DNA from 4 places in the Streptomyces sp. NPDC001714 genome. Region 4 is predicted to be linked to each of the others. Evidence: riboswitches for the same ligand, from Rfam matches in the RefSeq annotation. Region 4 holds a riboswitch; each other region holds the start of a gene.
The links. Region 4 has a riboswitch for S-adenosylmethionine ahead of ACFY0P_RS28290 (amino acid ABC transporter permease). Riboswitches for the same ligand answer to the same signal wherever they lie in the genome.
Positions count from the first base shown of each region.

Region 1: another riboswitch for S-adenosylmethionine. It lies ahead of ACFY0P_RS17240 (aminotransferase class V-fold PLP-dependent enzyme); the one in region 4 lies ahead of ACFY0P_RS28290 (amino acid ABC transporter permease).
Region 2: another riboswitch for S-adenosylmethionine. It lies ahead of thrC (threonine synthase); the one in region 4 lies ahead of ACFY0P_RS28290 (amino acid ABC transporter permease).
Region 3: another riboswitch for S-adenosylmethionine. It lies ahead of ACFY0P_RS45115 (ABC transporter substrate-binding protein); the one in region 4 lies ahead of ACFY0P_RS28290 (amino acid ABC transporter permease).

Region 1 is NZ_JBIAUL010000006.1:89,191-92,834, reverse strand. Features, by position in the region: gene ACFY0P_RS17240 (aminotransferase class V-fold PLP-dependent enzyme) at 173-1,534, opposite strand; SAM riboswitch class IV at 1,716-1,832, opposite strand; gene trpD (anthranilate phosphoribosyltransferase) at 2,228-3,292, opposite strand; gene ACFY0P_RS17230 (cytochrome bc complex cytochrome b subunit) at 3,425-3,644, opposite strand, start outside.
Region 2 is NZ_JBIAUL010000015.1:59,719-63,362, reverse strand. Features, by position in the region: gene ACFY0P_RS33865 (ubiquitin-like small modifier protein 1) at 252-527, opposite strand; gene thrC (threonine synthase) at 571-1,854, opposite strand; SAM riboswitch class I at 1,873-2,035, opposite strand; gene ACFY0P_RS33855 (glucosyl-3-phosphoglycerate synthase) at 2,193-3,137, shown strand; gene ACFY0P_RS33850 (trehalose-6-phosphate synthase) at 3,269-3,644, shown strand, end outside.
Region 3 is NZ_JBIAUL010000027.1:73,526-77,169, reverse strand. Features, by position in the region: gene ACFY0P_RS45120 (ABC transporter permease) at 1-334, opposite strand, end outside; gene ACFY0P_RS45115 (ABC transporter substrate-binding protein) at 331-1,980, opposite strand; SAM riboswitch class IV at 2,232-2,341, opposite strand; gene ACFY0P_RS45110 (isopenicillin N synthase family dioxygenase) at 2,670-3,644, shown strand, end outside.
Region 4 is NZ_JBIAUL010000011.1:284,212-287,855, reverse strand. Features, by position in the region: gene ACFY0P_RS28305 (hypothetical protein) at 51-308, opposite strand; gene ACFY0P_RS28300 (hypothetical protein) at 469-600, shown strand; gene ACFY0P_RS28295 (glutathione S-transferase C-terminal domain-containing protein) at 757-1,629, shown strand; SAM riboswitch class IV at 1,707-1,815, shown strand; gene ACFY0P_RS28290 (amino acid ABC transporter permease) at 2,206-3,186, shown strand; gene ACFY0P_RS28285 (amino acid ABC transporter ATP-binding protein) at 3,183-3,644, shown strand, end outside.

The DNA.
Region 1 (3,644 bases), on a different contig from region 4:
GTCAGGGGCGCGGGGAACTGCGCGACAAGCCCCCGCGGACCCGCAGTGGAGCACGGAGCTCCGTGCCCGGCCGCAGGCCGGTGGGGGCTGAGCGCGCAGTTCCTCCCCCAGCCTTCGGCCGGGGGTACCCCCAGCGCCCCTGACGGGGCGCTGCCCCTGAGGTCGGTCTGGATCACACCGCCGGGACGCAGCGGCCGTCCTCCGTGCGGTACGTCCACTTGGCGCCGTCGGCGACCAGTTCCCGCACCGCGTTCACGAAGCGCTCCACGTGCTCGTCCGGCGTTCCCGCCCCGAAGCTCACCCGGATCGCGTTGAGGGACTTCTCGCCCGGTGCCGCCTCCGGCGCCCCGCACTCGCCCTGGGTCTGGGGGTCGGAGCCCAGCAGGGTCCTGACCAGCGGGTGGGCGCAGAAGAGGCCGTCGCGGACGCCGATGCCGTACTCGGCGGAGAGCGCGGCGGCGAAGTGGGAGCTGTTCCAGCCGTCCACCACGAAGCTGATCACGCCGACGCGGGGGGCGTCGTCGCCGAAGAGGGAGAGGACCCGGACCTCGGGGACCTCGGCCAGCCCCGCCCGCACCTTCTCGATCAGGTGCCGCTCGCGGGCGACCAGGGTGTCGAAGCCGGCCTCGCTGAGTGCCTTGCAGGCGGACGCGATGGAGTAGGCGCCGATGACGTTGGGCGACCCGGCCTCGTGCCGCGCCGCGCTCTCGTGCCACTCCACGGCCACCCCCCCGTCCTCGCGCCGGGTGACCTTGCGGCTGGCGCCGCCGCCCGCGAGGTACGGCTCGGCCGCCTGCAGCCAGTCGGCGCGGCCGGCCAGGACGCCGGAGCCGAAGGGGGCGTACAGCTTGTGACCGGAGAAGGCGACCCAGTCGACGTCCAGGTCCCGGACGGAGACAGGGTGGTGCGGGGCCAGCTGGGCGGCGTCCAGGACGATCCGGGCGCCGTGCGCGTGCGCGGCGGCCGCGAGCTGCCGGACGGGCCACAGCTCGCCGGTGACGTTGGACGCGCCGGTGACGCAGACCAGGGCCGGGCCGTGCGGGTCCCGGTCGGCGAGGGCGCGTTCCAGGGTCTCGACGGCCTGCCGCGGGGTGCGGGGGGCGTTGAGGTAGGTGACCCGGGCGTCCTGCCACGGCAGCAGGGAGGCGTGGTGCTCGGTCTCGAAGACGAAGACCTGGCAGTCGGCGGGGAGGGCGCGGGCCAGGAGGTTCAGGGAGTCCGTCGTCGAGCGGGTGAAGACGAGCTGGTCGTCGGGGCGGCAGTCGAGGAACTCGGCGACGGTGCGGCGGGCGTTCTCGAAGAGGTCCGTGGAGAGCTGGGAGAGGTAGCCGGCACCGCGGTGGACGCTTCCGTAGTAGGGCGCGTACGCCGCCACGTCGTCCCAGACCCGCTGGAGGGCTGGGGCGCTGGCCGCGTAGTCGAGGGCGGCGTAGGTGACCTCGCCGCCGGTGACGAGCGGGACGGTGACATCACGGCCCAGAACGGGCAGCGGGGAACAAACGGACTGGGCGGAGGCAGCGGTGGAGACGGACATGGCGGAACTCCCGTGAGAGGCGTGGCGGAATCACCGTGCGAGCGCGCGGACGACCGCGGCTCCAGCACGGGGAAAGAGAAAAAGGGGATGCAAAGGGATGCGGAGGCGGGGCTCTGCGGCCCTATCGCATTCGCTTGCTCACGGAAGACTCCTCGACGACCAGGACCCCTGGTGTACGAGGGGTCCGCGCTTGCCGCAGACCTCGCTGCCTGCGGCCTGGTCTTCACCCGGGGCACCCCGCCACGGACGGAGGGTTGCCGGACAGTCGGCCGGGGCCTCATGACTGTCACTCATGACCTGGGAAGAAACGTAGGTGAAGTGATCGCGGCCGCGCAACTCCTGTCCGGATGACGGGACGGGCGCGAGGACGGCTCGGCACCGCCGGGAAGGCCGTTCATGGTTGCGCGCCGTTGCGGCGGAAAACATGACCGGCCAGCGGAAGAGACCAGGCAGAAGACCCGACCGGAAGAGGAAGCGGCGACGACTCCCCGTGCGGGACGGCCGTGCCCGTGCGCAGTCAGACACCGCCGAGAAGGGTGTGTGCGCGCTCGCCGTTGCGGCGGAGAAGAAGGTGCACGCCGGTCCATTGTCAGCGGCACCGTGCCGGCGTCCTCTTTCCGCCGCAACGGCGATCGGCCGCGACGGCGGGGCCCGGCGGTGCCGGACCCCGTCCCAGCCGCCTGGGCCGGCCCCCTACTTGTTCGTCGCCGCCGCCCAGCGCTCCAGGACCAGCTTGGCCGCACCCGAGTCGATCGACTCGGCCGCCCTGTCCATGCCGGCGCGGAGCTGCTCGGCCAGGGTCCCGGCGGCCGGGTCGAGGGCCACCAGGGCCGCCGCGGAGTTCAGCAGCACCGCGTCCCGCACGGGACCCTGCTCGCCGTCCAGCAGCCTGCGGGCGACCTCCGCGTTGTACGACGGGTCGCCGCCCCGCAGCGCCTCCACGGGGACCAGGTCGATACCGACGTCACGGGGGTCGAAGGTCTCCTCCGTGACCTTGCCGTCGCGGACGATCCAGACGTGGGACGTGGCGGTCGTCGTCAGCTCGTCGAGGCCGTCGTCGCCGCGGAAGACCAGCGAGGAGTTGCCGCGCTCCGCGAAGACGCCCGCGACGACCGGGGCCATGCGCGGGTCCGCGACGCCGACCGCCTGGGCCCGCACCCGCGCGGGGTTGGTCAGCGGGCCGAGGATGTTGAAGACCGTGCGGATGCCCAGCTGGCCGCGCGCGGCGCCCGCGTGTCGCAGCGCCGGGTGGAACTTGATGGCGAAGCAGAAGGTGATGCCCGCCTCCTCGGCGACCTCGGCGACCCGCTGCGGGGTCAGGTCGAGGTTGACTCCGAGCTTCTCCAGGACGTCGGAGGCCCCGGACGCGGAGGAGGCCGCGCGGTTGCCGTGCTTGACGACCTTCGCGCCGGTGCCTGCGACCACCAGCGCCGACATCGTGGAGATGTTCACCGTCTTCGCGCCGTCGCCGCCGGTGCCGACGATGTCGACCGTGCGGCCCGGCACCTCGATGACGTTGGCGTGCTCGTACATCGTGCGGACGAGCCCGTTGATCTCCTCGACCGTCTCGCCCTTGGCCCGCAGGGCGACGACGAAGCCCGCGATCTGGGCGTCGGTGGCCTGGCCGCGCATGATCTGGTCCATCGCCCAGGCCGTCGCCTCGGCGCTCTGGTCCTGGCCGTACAGCAGCGCGTTCAGTACCCCGGGCCAGGAACGGCCCGCCGCGGTGTCGCCTCCAGCGGGGGTCACAGCGCTCATAAAGCCGCTCCTGATCGTCGTACGGGCAACAGAGGTTCTCAGGACTACCCTATCCAGCTCCGAGCACGGCGAAGGGCCCCCGTCCGTACCCCGGACGGGGGCCCTTCGACCGTGGCGTGGCGACGCGGTCGATCAGTGGTGGCCGTGGCCGCTCGTGATCTCCTTGTACTCCTCGACAGTCGGCTTCGGGATCTGGTTGTCCTCGCCGTAGTAGGCGTTGCTCAGCTTGGCGCGGAGCTTCTCGGAGCCCTTGATCTTGCGCTCGACCCCGTTCTCGTCGACCGCCGGGCCGACCTGGGCCGGCTCGTACTGGTGGTGCGCCGTGAGGGTGTGCAGCTGCTCCTGCGAGAGC
Region 2 (3,644 bases), on a different contig from region 4:
GCCCCATAAAGGCCACAAAAGCCGCATAAAACCCACGCACTTTGGCTACTTCTTGGCGGGCTCGCGGTATCGAATACGGGGCCCGCGACCTGGAGATCGGGGCCGTGTTCCCCAACTGTACCGCGCTCAACCACACAGAATTGCCCCCTCCGCTTCTCTCACGGAGGGGGCAATCAGGTGAACAGTCGGTGATCGGCGTTACCGAAGGTAATGTTCGGTCATTCGATCAGCCTGTCAAGCAGGTCCGCAGGTCAGCCGCCGGCGACGGCCGGGATGATGGAGACGCCGGCCCCGTCCGGGGTGGCGGTCTCCAGGCCCTGCTCGAACCGCACGTCGTCGTCGTTGACGTACACGTTGACGAACCGGCGCAGCTTGCCCTGGTCGTCGAGAACGCGTGCGGAGATCCCGGTGTGGTTCTTCTCCAGGTCCGAGATGACCTCGCCGAGAGTGGCCCCCTCGGCGGCGACTTCGGCCTGACCACCGGTGTAGGTGCGCAGGATGGTCGGGATGCGAACAGTGACGCTCACGTTTTTACCTCCGGTCTGGGCAACGCCCTATTTCTCAGGGGACTCAGGCGAGCCCGGCCTCGCGGAAAGACTCGAGATTCGGGCGAATGGTCGCGGTGAGCCCGGTCCCCGCGACCGCGTCCAGCGTCTTCAGTCCATCACCGGTGTTGAGTACAACGACCGACTTCGCCGGATCAATCAACCCATTCTCAATGAGCTTTTTGGTGACTCCAACCGTCACCCCGCCGGCGGTTTCCGCGAAGATTCCCTCGGTCCGCGCCAGCAGCTTGATGGCGTCGACGACCTGCTCGTCGGTGACGTCCTCCACGGCACCGCCGGTGCGCCGCGCGATGTCCAGGACGTACGGCCCGTCGGCCGGGTTGCCGATGGCGAGGGACTTGGCGATGGTGTTCGGCTTCTGCGGACGGACCACGTCGTGGCCCTCCTTGTAGGCCACCGACACCGGCGAGCACCCCTCGGCCTGGGCGCCGAAGATCTTGTACGGCTTGTCCTCGACGAGACCGAGCTTGATCAGCTCCTGCAGACCCTTGTCGATCTTCGTGAGCTGCGAGCCGGAGGCGATCGGGATGACCAGCTGGTCCGGGATCCGCCAGCCGAGCTGCTCGCAGATCTCGTACGCCAGGGTCTTGGAGCCCTCCGCGTAGTACGGCCGCAGGTTGACGTTGACGAAGCCCCAGCCCTCGCCGGCCGGGTCGCCGATCAACTCGGAGCAGAAACGGTTCACGTCGTCGTAGTTGCCCTCGATGCCGACGAGCTCGCCGCCGTAGATCGCGGCCATGACGACCTTGCCCTGCTCCAGGTCGTGCGGGATGAACACGCAGGAGCGGAAGCCGGCCCGGGCGGCGGCGGCGCCGACCGCGCCGGCCAGGTTGCCGGTGGAGGAGCAGGAGAGGGTGGTGTAGCCGAAGGCGCGGGCGGCCTCGACGGCCTGGGCGACGACCCGGTCCTTGAAGGAGTGCGTCGGGTTGCCGGAGTCGTCCTTCACGTACAGCCCGCCGGTCACCCCCAGCTCCTTCGCCAGGTTGTCGGCCTTGACGAGCTTGGTCCAGCCGGGGTTGATGTTCGGCTTGGTGGCCACGTCCGCGGGGACGGGCAGCAGCGGCGCGTAGCGCCAGATGTTCGCGGGACCCGCTTCGATCCGCTTGCGGAGCTCCTCGGTGTCGTAGGCCGAGAAGTCGTACGCGATCTCCAGCGGGCCGAAACACTCCTCGCAGGCGAACACCGGGCCGAGCGGCACCCGGTGACCGCACTCGCGGCAGCTGAGGGCAGCGGCGGGACCGAGGTCGACGGTGGAATCCGTGGTGCTTGCAACAGTCTGCACAGCCATGTGAGGCGAGGCCCTTTCTCCTCATCTTCCTCACGACGCATCTCGCCGTGAGACGGATTTGGCACCTTCCCTAGCCGGGAGCCTCGCGAGCGATCGACACTGATCGGCGATCTACGAGTAACCGACTGGAGGGTTGCCGGGGCTTCAACGGGCCGTATCCCTCTGCCCCTCTGGATGAGCGGTATGCGGTTGTCAGCGCCGGGTGGCCTCAGGACATGCGATGGTCATCGGCGTTGTTCAAGACTGTAACCGAAGGCCAGGACAGTTGAGAGAGTCGTCCGAACCGCGAGATGGATCACACCTCGTCGTGTGACCGTGACAGTGAGGAGCCGCTGACCGTGCTGGAAGAAGTCGAGCGCTGGCTGGCCACCCGCTCCTGGTCCGTAACCGATCGTCCCCTGCACCGGGTCATGGCCGCCAAACGGTCCTCCGGACAGACGGTCAGCGTCGTGCTGCCCGCGCTCAACGAGGAGGAGACCGTCGGCGACATCGTCGCGATCATCCGCCACGACCTCATGCAGCAGGTACCGCTCGTCGACGAGATCGTGGTCGTCGACTCCGGCTCCACCGACCGCACGGCGGCCGTCGCCGCGGCGGCCGGCGCCCGCGTCGTGCACCGCGACGCGATCCTGCCCCGCATCCCGGCCGCCCCCGGCAAGGGCGAGGTCCTCTGGCGCTCCCTCCTGGTCACCACCGGGGACGTCGTCTGCTTCATCGACGCCGACCTGCGGGAGTTCTCCTCCGACTTCGTCACCGGGATCGTCGGCCCGCTGCTGACCGACCCGGACGTGGACCTGGTCAAGGCGATGTACGACCGCCCGCTCGCCGGCACCGCCGGGCAGGGCGGCCGGGTCACCGAGCTGATGGCCCGTCCGCTGCTGAACATGCACTGGCCGCAGCTGGCCGGCTTCGTCCAGCCGCTCGGCGGCGAGTACGCGGCCCGGCGCAGCCTCCTCGAACAGCTCCCCTTCCCGGTCGGCTACGGCGTGGAGCTGGGCATGCTGGTCGACGCCCTGCACCTGGTGGGCCTCGACGCGCTGGCTCAGGTCGACGTCGGCGTCCGCAAGCACCGCCACCAGGACGGCCAGGCCCTCGGCCGGATGTCCGCCGCGATCTACCGCACGGCCCAGCTCCGGCTGGCCCGCGGCCACCTGATCCGCCCCTCCCTCACCCAGTTCGAACGGGGCGAGGACGGCTTCGAACCGCGCACCTACTCCGTGGACACGGAGGAACGGCCGCCGATGGCGGAGATCGCGGAGTACGCCGAGCGCCGGGTGGCGTGAGCGACGTCGCCGTAGGGCCGCGTACCGGATGGCGTGACTTCGTCGTACGGCCGTATACGGCGGCGCGTCGGGCGCGGCCGTACGTTTGAGCGTTTACGGGCCGGGCTAGGTTGTGGCGTATGGCTTCCCCCATGGCTTCCACCGGCGGTGCCGAGGTGCTGGTCGCCTCGAACCGCGGCCCGGTCTCGTACGACCTGCGCGAAGACGGTTCGCTGTACGCCAAACGGGGCGGCGGCGGACTGGTCTCGGGACTGTCGGCCATCGGGCCGGACGCGAACGCGGTGTGGGTGTGCGCGGCGCTGAGCGACGGTGACCGGGAGGCGGTGCGCCGGGCCGAGGGGGGCAGGCTGCCGGCCGGGGACACCGGGCGGCAGCAGGTCCGGATGCTCGACATCGACGCGGAGGTGTTCTCCGACGCGTACAACGGCATCGCGAACTCGGTCCTCTGGTTCGTCCACCACATGCTCTACCAGACCCCGCTGGAGCCGGTCTTCGACGCGGAGTTCC
Region 3 (3,644 bases), on a different contig from region 4:
CGTGCGTCACCGGCTGGTTGTCGGTGACCGTGCGGCCGAAGTCGCCGGTGGCCAGCGAACGCAGGTACTCCAGGTACTGGGTGAGCAACGGCCGGTCGTAGCCCGCCTGGTGGAGCTTGGCCTGGAGCTGGTCCGGGGTGAGGCGGTCGCCGAAGGCGGCGCTGATCGGGTCGCCCGTCAGCCGCATCAGGAAGAAGACCAGGCTGACCAGGATCAGCACGGTGGGGATGATGAGGAGGAAACGGACCACCAGGTAGCGGGCGAATCCGAGCCCGGCGGCGCCGTCGGCCGGGGTGCCGACGGCGCCGGGGGTCTCCTGTGTCAGAGCGCTCACTTCTTCGAGAGCCCCGCCCAGCGGAACTGGTACGTCGCGTCCAGTTCGGCCGGCACACCGCTGACGTCGCTGCGGGTGACGATGGCGGTGGAGCCCTGGAGCAGCGGCAGCAGCGGCACCTGCGCGGCGGCCCTGTCCTGCGCCTGCTTCAGCAGCCCGGTCCGCTTCGCGGCGTCCGTCTCGGTCTCCTCCTTCTTGATCAGCGCGCGCACGGCGGGGTCGTCGTAGCCGTTGGCGACCCAGCTGTTGGCCGAGTAGAAGGGCGAGAGGTAGTTGTCGGCGTCGAGGTAGTCGGCGTACCAGCCGAGCTGGTAGAGCGGGTAGAGGTGCTTGACGCGGTCCTTGCCGTACTGCGTCCACTCGGTGGACTGCAGGTTCACCTTGAACAGCCCGGTGGCCTCCAGCTGGGACTTGATCAGCGCGTACTCGTCGGCCGAGGACGAGCCGTAGTGGTCGCTGTTGTACTGGAGGTTGAGCGTGACCGGGGTGCTCACCTTCGCCGCCTTCAGCCGGGCTGCCGCGGCCGCCTTGTCGGGGCCGCCCTTCTTGTCGCCGTAGAGCGACTTGAAAGAGGGGGTGGCGCCGGTCAGGCCGTCCGGGACGGAGCTGTAGAGCGGCTGGTAGGTGTTCTTGTAGACCTGCTGGGCGAGTTGGGACCGGTCGACCGAGTCCGCGACCGCCTGCCGGACGGCGAGGGCCTTCTTCGCGTCGGCGTTCTTCGTCCTGGTGCCGTACGGCTGGGTGGCGAGGTCGAAGACGATGTAGCGGATGCCGTTGCCGGAGCCGGTGTGGACCTTGACGCCCTTCTGCTTGCCGAGGTCGTCCAGGTCGGCCGTGGTGAGCGTGCGGTAGACGGCGTCGATGGTGCCCTGCTGGACGTCGAGCTTCAGGTTGCCGGCGTCCGTGTAGTACTTGAGCTGGACGTTCTTGGTCTTCGGCGTGCCCAGCCGGCCCTTGTACGCCGCGTTGGCGGCGAAGGACACCAGCGAGTTCTTGTCGTAGCTCTTGATGCCGTACGGCCCGTTCCACGGCTTGGCCGTGACGATCGACTTGTCGTCGAGGATCTTGTCCGCGGGGAACACCTGCTCGTCCACGATGTAGCCGGCGGCCGTGGACAGCACCTGCGGGAACAGCGTGTCGTTGGCCGACTTGAGGGTGAAGACGACCGTGGTCGGGTCCGGGGCGGAGACCGAGGCGAGGTTGTACAGCAGTGACGACGGGCCGTTCTCGTCGGCGATCTTCAGGTCCCGGTCGAAGCTGAACTTTACGTCCGAGGAAGTCAGTTGGTGGCCGTTGGCGAACTTCAGGCCCTTCTGCAGGGTGACCGTGTACTCCTTGGGCCCGGTCAACTCGATCCCGCCGGCCAGGTCAGGGGAGACGTCCGCCGAGCCGTTCTTCTGGCTGAGCAGGGTCGCGTAGACCTCGCTCTCGACGGTGCCGGAGCCGGCGTCCCACGCACCGGCCGGGTCGAGGCTGGTGACCTGGTCGGTCGTGCCGACGGTGATCGCTGAGCCGGAGCTCGCGGTGCTGCCGTCCTTGCTGCTGGTGCAGCCGGTCAGGGCCACCAGGAACGCCGTGCCGAGGGAGATCGCGCCCAGGCCGGGGCGGCGGGGTCTGCCCGGCGTCCGGCCGGTGTGAAGTGCCATCAGGAGTCTCTGCTTCCGCGTCAGGGGTGCGTGAGGCAGCCGTGGCGCAGGGCTGTGCCATGGCGTGCGAGATCAGGTGGAAAAGAGGGGTTTACGCCGACGGGTGGTGGCTCTGCCGGCCGTCGGAGGGCGGAATCAGCCCGTACACAGACAGCTGGACACCAGCAGCAGATCGACATGGAGCCGGGAGCACAGCATCAAGGCTCCAGCCATGCCGTCCTCCCGGGTTCTGGCCCGCCTCGGGGCCGATGTGAGCGCACTTGCAGAAAGAAGAGATCCGCCGAGCCGTCACCTGGGGCACCCCACTGCGTCGAGGGTTGCCGTCCGGCCAGCCAGGGCTTGATCACCGGAACTCGTAGCTCGCGCTCACCGTAGATCGGCTGTTCTGCCGGCGTCAACACCGCCCCGGGATGCCCTCAGCCGGTGGAACGCGTGGTGGACGCATCCATCCCGGGTGTGCTTTCATCCGGCCATGGAGACCTCTGGCACGGCACACACGGTGCTGCTCGACCCGTTCTGGGTGAGCCGCCGCGCCGACCAGTTCGACCAGGTCTGTTGCTGACCGCCGTCCCACGGCCCGCGACCTCGTTCCCTTCTTTCTGTCTTCTCGTTCCGGCTGCTTCCGACTAGCCCCTGTCCAGGGCGGGTTGCGAGGGCCGGTCGGCCGCCGTTGCCGCGAAGGAACTCCCATGGCTCAACTCACAGCTTTGCCCGTCATCGACATCTCTCGCTTCCGCACCCCGGACACGGACCGGGCCGCCTTTCTCGCCGAACTCCGGTCCGCGGCGCACGAGGTGGGCTTCTTCTACGTCACCGGACACGGTGTCTCCGCAGCCCTGCGGGACGAGGCGCTGACCGCGGCACGCGCCTTCTTCGACCTGCCCGAGAAGCGGCGGCTGGAGATCGAGAACCTCAACTCGCCCCAGTTCCGCGGCTACACCCGTACCGGGACCGAGTACACGGCGGGCGGCGCCGACTGGCGGGAGCAGATCGACATCGGCCCGGAGCGGGCGGCGTTGGAGACCGGTCCGGACGACCCCGACTACCTGCGCCTGGTCGGCCCGAACCAGTGGCCCTCGTCGCTCCCGGGCCTCAAGGACATCGTGCTCCGCTGGCAGGCGGAGGCGCTGCGGGTCAGCCGGGAGGTGCTGCGCGCCCTGGCCGCGGCGCTCGGACAGGACGAGGGCTACTTCGACCAGTGGTTCGACGACGAGGCGGCCGTCCACGTGAAGATCGTGCACTACCCGCCGCGGGTCGCGCAGGACGCCGACCAGGGGGTGGGCGCGCACAAGGACTACGGCTACCTCGCCCTCCTCCAGCAGGACGACGTGGGCGGACTCCAGGTGCAGCGCGAGGACGGCGGCTGGATCGACGCGGTGCCCGTGCCCGACGCCTTCGTGTTCAACATCGGGGAGATGCTGGAGATCGCCACCCAGGGCTATCTGAAGGCCACGCGGCACCGAGTCGTCAGCCCGCAGCCGGGCGTCGACCGCTACTCGATCCCCTTCTTCCTCGGTCCGCGCCTGGACGCGGTCGTCAAACCGCTGGAACTCCCCGCCGAACTAGCCGCGTTGAGCCGGGGCGTCACCGACGACCCGGACAATCCGTTGCTCGCGGCCTTCGGCGAGAACGCGGTCGTCGGCTGGCTCCGCTCGCATCCGCGG
Region 4 (3,644 bases):
CACCACCGGCCGCGTGCGCCGACCACCCGCACGTGCCAATCGGGTGAGCGTCATGATCCGGTCGCCGTGATCCGCACCCGCCGGCTGCCGCAGCGCGGGCACACCGCGTCCGCGAGCGGCGACGGCACGGCCCGGCCGGCCTCGTCGACGTACTCCAGGGTGCTCTGCAGCTCCGGATCGGCGATCGGGTCGGTGAAGAACACCGCCTGAAAGGTGGCCTCCCAGCCGTGGCCGCACCGCCCGCAGCGGAACGCGAAGGTCTCGGGCACGGCGCCCGGCACCGGCCCGGGACCCGGGGGCTCGGTCATCGGCTACGGCTCCTGTCGCTCGGCCTCCGCCACCAGCGCACCGCCCCTCCCGGCCGGCGGCAAGTCGGGGCCGGGTGTCCCAGGCGTGGACGCCCCCTTGACGCCGGGCGGGGACCGATCGACACTCCAGGTGGGAATCCTAGTGAAAAGGTAGGGAAAGATGGGTCGCCTGCGCACGCTCACCGGCAGACAGCGCCGCGAGAGCCCCGCGCCCTGGACGGCTCCCCTGCTCACCTCCCGCCGCCACATCGACCTGCTCCGGATGTGCGGCGCCACCGGCCGCAGAGGCTGAGCGCCCGAGCCCGGCCGTACGAGACGAGCGCCCACCCGCCGGGCTCGCGACTGCTCACCGGGCTACGGCCCGTCGGGCCACGGCTCACCGGCAACCCACCGACGAACGCTTCCGCCGCGCGTACGTCCGCGCGCCCGCCCGCCCCCGGGGAGACGCATGTCCATCACTCCACTCGCCGCCCTTCCGTCCGTCCGCACCGCCCCCGCCTTCCGGGGCCGCATCGGCCGCGACGCACGCAGCGGCCACTACGCCGTGCCGCGCCGCTACCGGCTCCACCTGTCCACCGCCTGTCCCGACGGCCTTCGCATCGCCGTCGGTCACAGCCTGCTGGCCCTGGACGACTGTTGTCCGGTCACCTTCCTGCCCGCCGTCCCGGACTGTCCCGACGGCAGCCATGCGGTGCTGCGCCCGCTGTACGAGGCCAGCGCCCACCGTTACTCGGGACCGGCCCTCGCGCCGGTGTTCAGCGACGGCTGGTCCGGCCGTATCGTCAGCACCCACAGCCGGGACATCCTGCGCGACCTGGACCAGCACTTCGGAGACGGTGTCGTCCGGCTCTACCCGTGCGAGGCGGAGGCCGAGATCGAGGCCGTCGAGCGGCTGTGCGCCGAGGGCATCGAGCAGGCAGCACAGCGGGCCGGGCGAGAGGGCGGCGACCTGGAGGCGCTGGAGGTGCTGCTCGCCACCCTGGACGAGCTGGAGCGCCGGCTGACCGGGGTGGAGTTCCTGGTCGGCGGACAACTCACCGCCGCCGACATCGAGTTGTGGGTGACCCTGGTGCAACTCGACACCGTGCACCGCAATCACCTCGACGCCGCCGCCGTGCACGCCATCGCCGGCCACCCGGTGCTGTGGGCCTACGCCCGGCGGCTGGCGGCCCACCCGGCCTTCGGCGCCCACCTCGACCTCGACGGCATCGCCCGCCGCCACCACGGCCGTTGCCAGGGCCTGGAAGCCGCCGGCGCGGCCGTCCAGATCCTGGACTGGGCGGGCCACGCCGCCGACGCTCCCGGCGTTCCGCGCAGGTGAGAGGCGCCCGAACCGTCCCGCCAGTCGGACAGGCGTTGACATTCGTTCGGGCAACTGCGTTACTTACGGACCAGAACGGTCATGAGCGTCAGCATCAAGCCCTGGCTTGCTGACCGGCAACCCTCGCATCGCGGTGGGGTGCCCCAGGTGACGACCGGACCGACGGCGATTCGGTAAGCGCGAGGCCCCGCCGGGGCCGACAGAACAGTGACAGGTGACGGACATGTACGCAGCTCCCAGGACGGCCCAGCGCCGCGCCGAGGGCTGCGTACGCCCGTACCCGAGCCCGCTCGTCGCCGACCGTGCCGTCGACCTGCTCCGTGTCAACAGCGCCCTGTGTAGCGCGTGTACCGCACCGGGCTGTGCCCGCTGTCGGGTCTGACCAGGCCTTTCCGCCGGTTTCCCGCAGCTCCGCACCCCAGCGTCCCCGTCGAAACACCGGCCGCCCGGTGTGCCGCCGTCCGCCCAGCCCCCGTGCCCCGCGCGCCCCCGCGCACCGAGCCGTGCCCGAACACGGCCCGGCGCGCGGCCCCCCGCCGTGGGACACGTGGGTGTCCGACTCCGCCGGAGCCCGCCATGAGTGAACCCCCAGGCGCCACCATCGCCCCCGAGGTGCCGTCCGCCGCTGACGAACCACCAAAATCCCTCGCCGCCCAGCGAGTTCTACCGTTGCGTCGGCCGGGACGCTGGATCGCCACCGCCGTCGTCCTCGTCCTGGTCGCCCAGTTCGCGCACGGACTGGTGACCAACCCCTTCTACCAGTGGGACCGCTGGGGCTACTGGTTCCTGCGGCCGACCATTCTCGACGGACTGGTCATCACCCTCGAAGTCACCGCGTACAGCGCGGTGTTGGGCCTCATCGGCGGCATCCTGCTGGCCCTGGCCCGGCTCTCCAGGAGCCCGGTGCTGCGCGCGGTCAGCTGGACGTACGTCTGGGCGCTGCGCTCCATCCCGCTCATCGTGGTGCTGCTCTTCCTCTACAACTTCAGCGCCCTGTACAAGACGTTGAGCGTCGGCGTCCCGTTCGGTCCGGCCTTCTTCTCCTTCGACGAGTCGAAGCTCGCCACCGACATGGCCATCGCCGTCATCGGCCTCAGCCTCAACGAGGCGGCCTACGCGGCCGAGGTGGTCCGCGGCGGCATCCTCTCCGTGGACCAGGGCCAGCACGAGGCGGCCGCCGCACTCGGTCTGCCCAAGGGCTACCAGTTCCGGAAGATCGTCTTCCCGCAGGCGCTCAGGTCGATCATCCCGAACTACGTCAACCAGCTCATCGGTCTGATCAAGAGCACCTCGCTGGTCTTCTACGTCTCACTGCTCGACCTCTTCGGCACCGCGCAGAGCATGGGCTCCACCTACCCCGGCGACATCGTGCCGCTGCTGCTGGTGGTCACCGCCTGGTACCTGATCCTCACCAGCGTCGTCTCCGTGATCCAGTTCTACGTCGAGCGGTACTACGCCCGGGGTGCCACCCGCTCCCTGCCGCCGACGCCCTTGCAGAGACTGCGGGCCGGCCTGACCGACCTGCGCGCCCGCGTCCGCCGGGAGGCCGCCGTATGAGCACCACCGACACCCTGGAGACGGTCCCCGCCGCCCTGGAGATCCACGACGTCCACAAGTGGTACGGCGCCCACCGCGTCCTCGACGGCGTCGACCTGACCATCCGCCCCGGCGAGGTCACCGTCATCCTCGGGCCGTCCGGCTCCGGCAAGTCCACGCTCCTCAGGGTCATCAACCACCTGGAGAAGCCCGAGATCGGCTACGTCAGCATCAACGACGAGCTGATCGGGGTGAAGCGGCAGGGCGACCGGCTGAAGGAGCTGAGCGAGCGGACCATTCTCGGCCAGCGCAGCCGGATCGGCTTCGTCTTCCAGAACTTCAACCTCTTCCCGCACCTGACCGTGCTGGACAACGTGGCGGCGGCCCCCGTCGCCACCGGAAAGCTGACCAAGCCCGAAGCCCAGGCGCTGGCCAAGGAACTCCTCGAACGCGTCGGCCTCGGCGAACGCGTCGGCGCC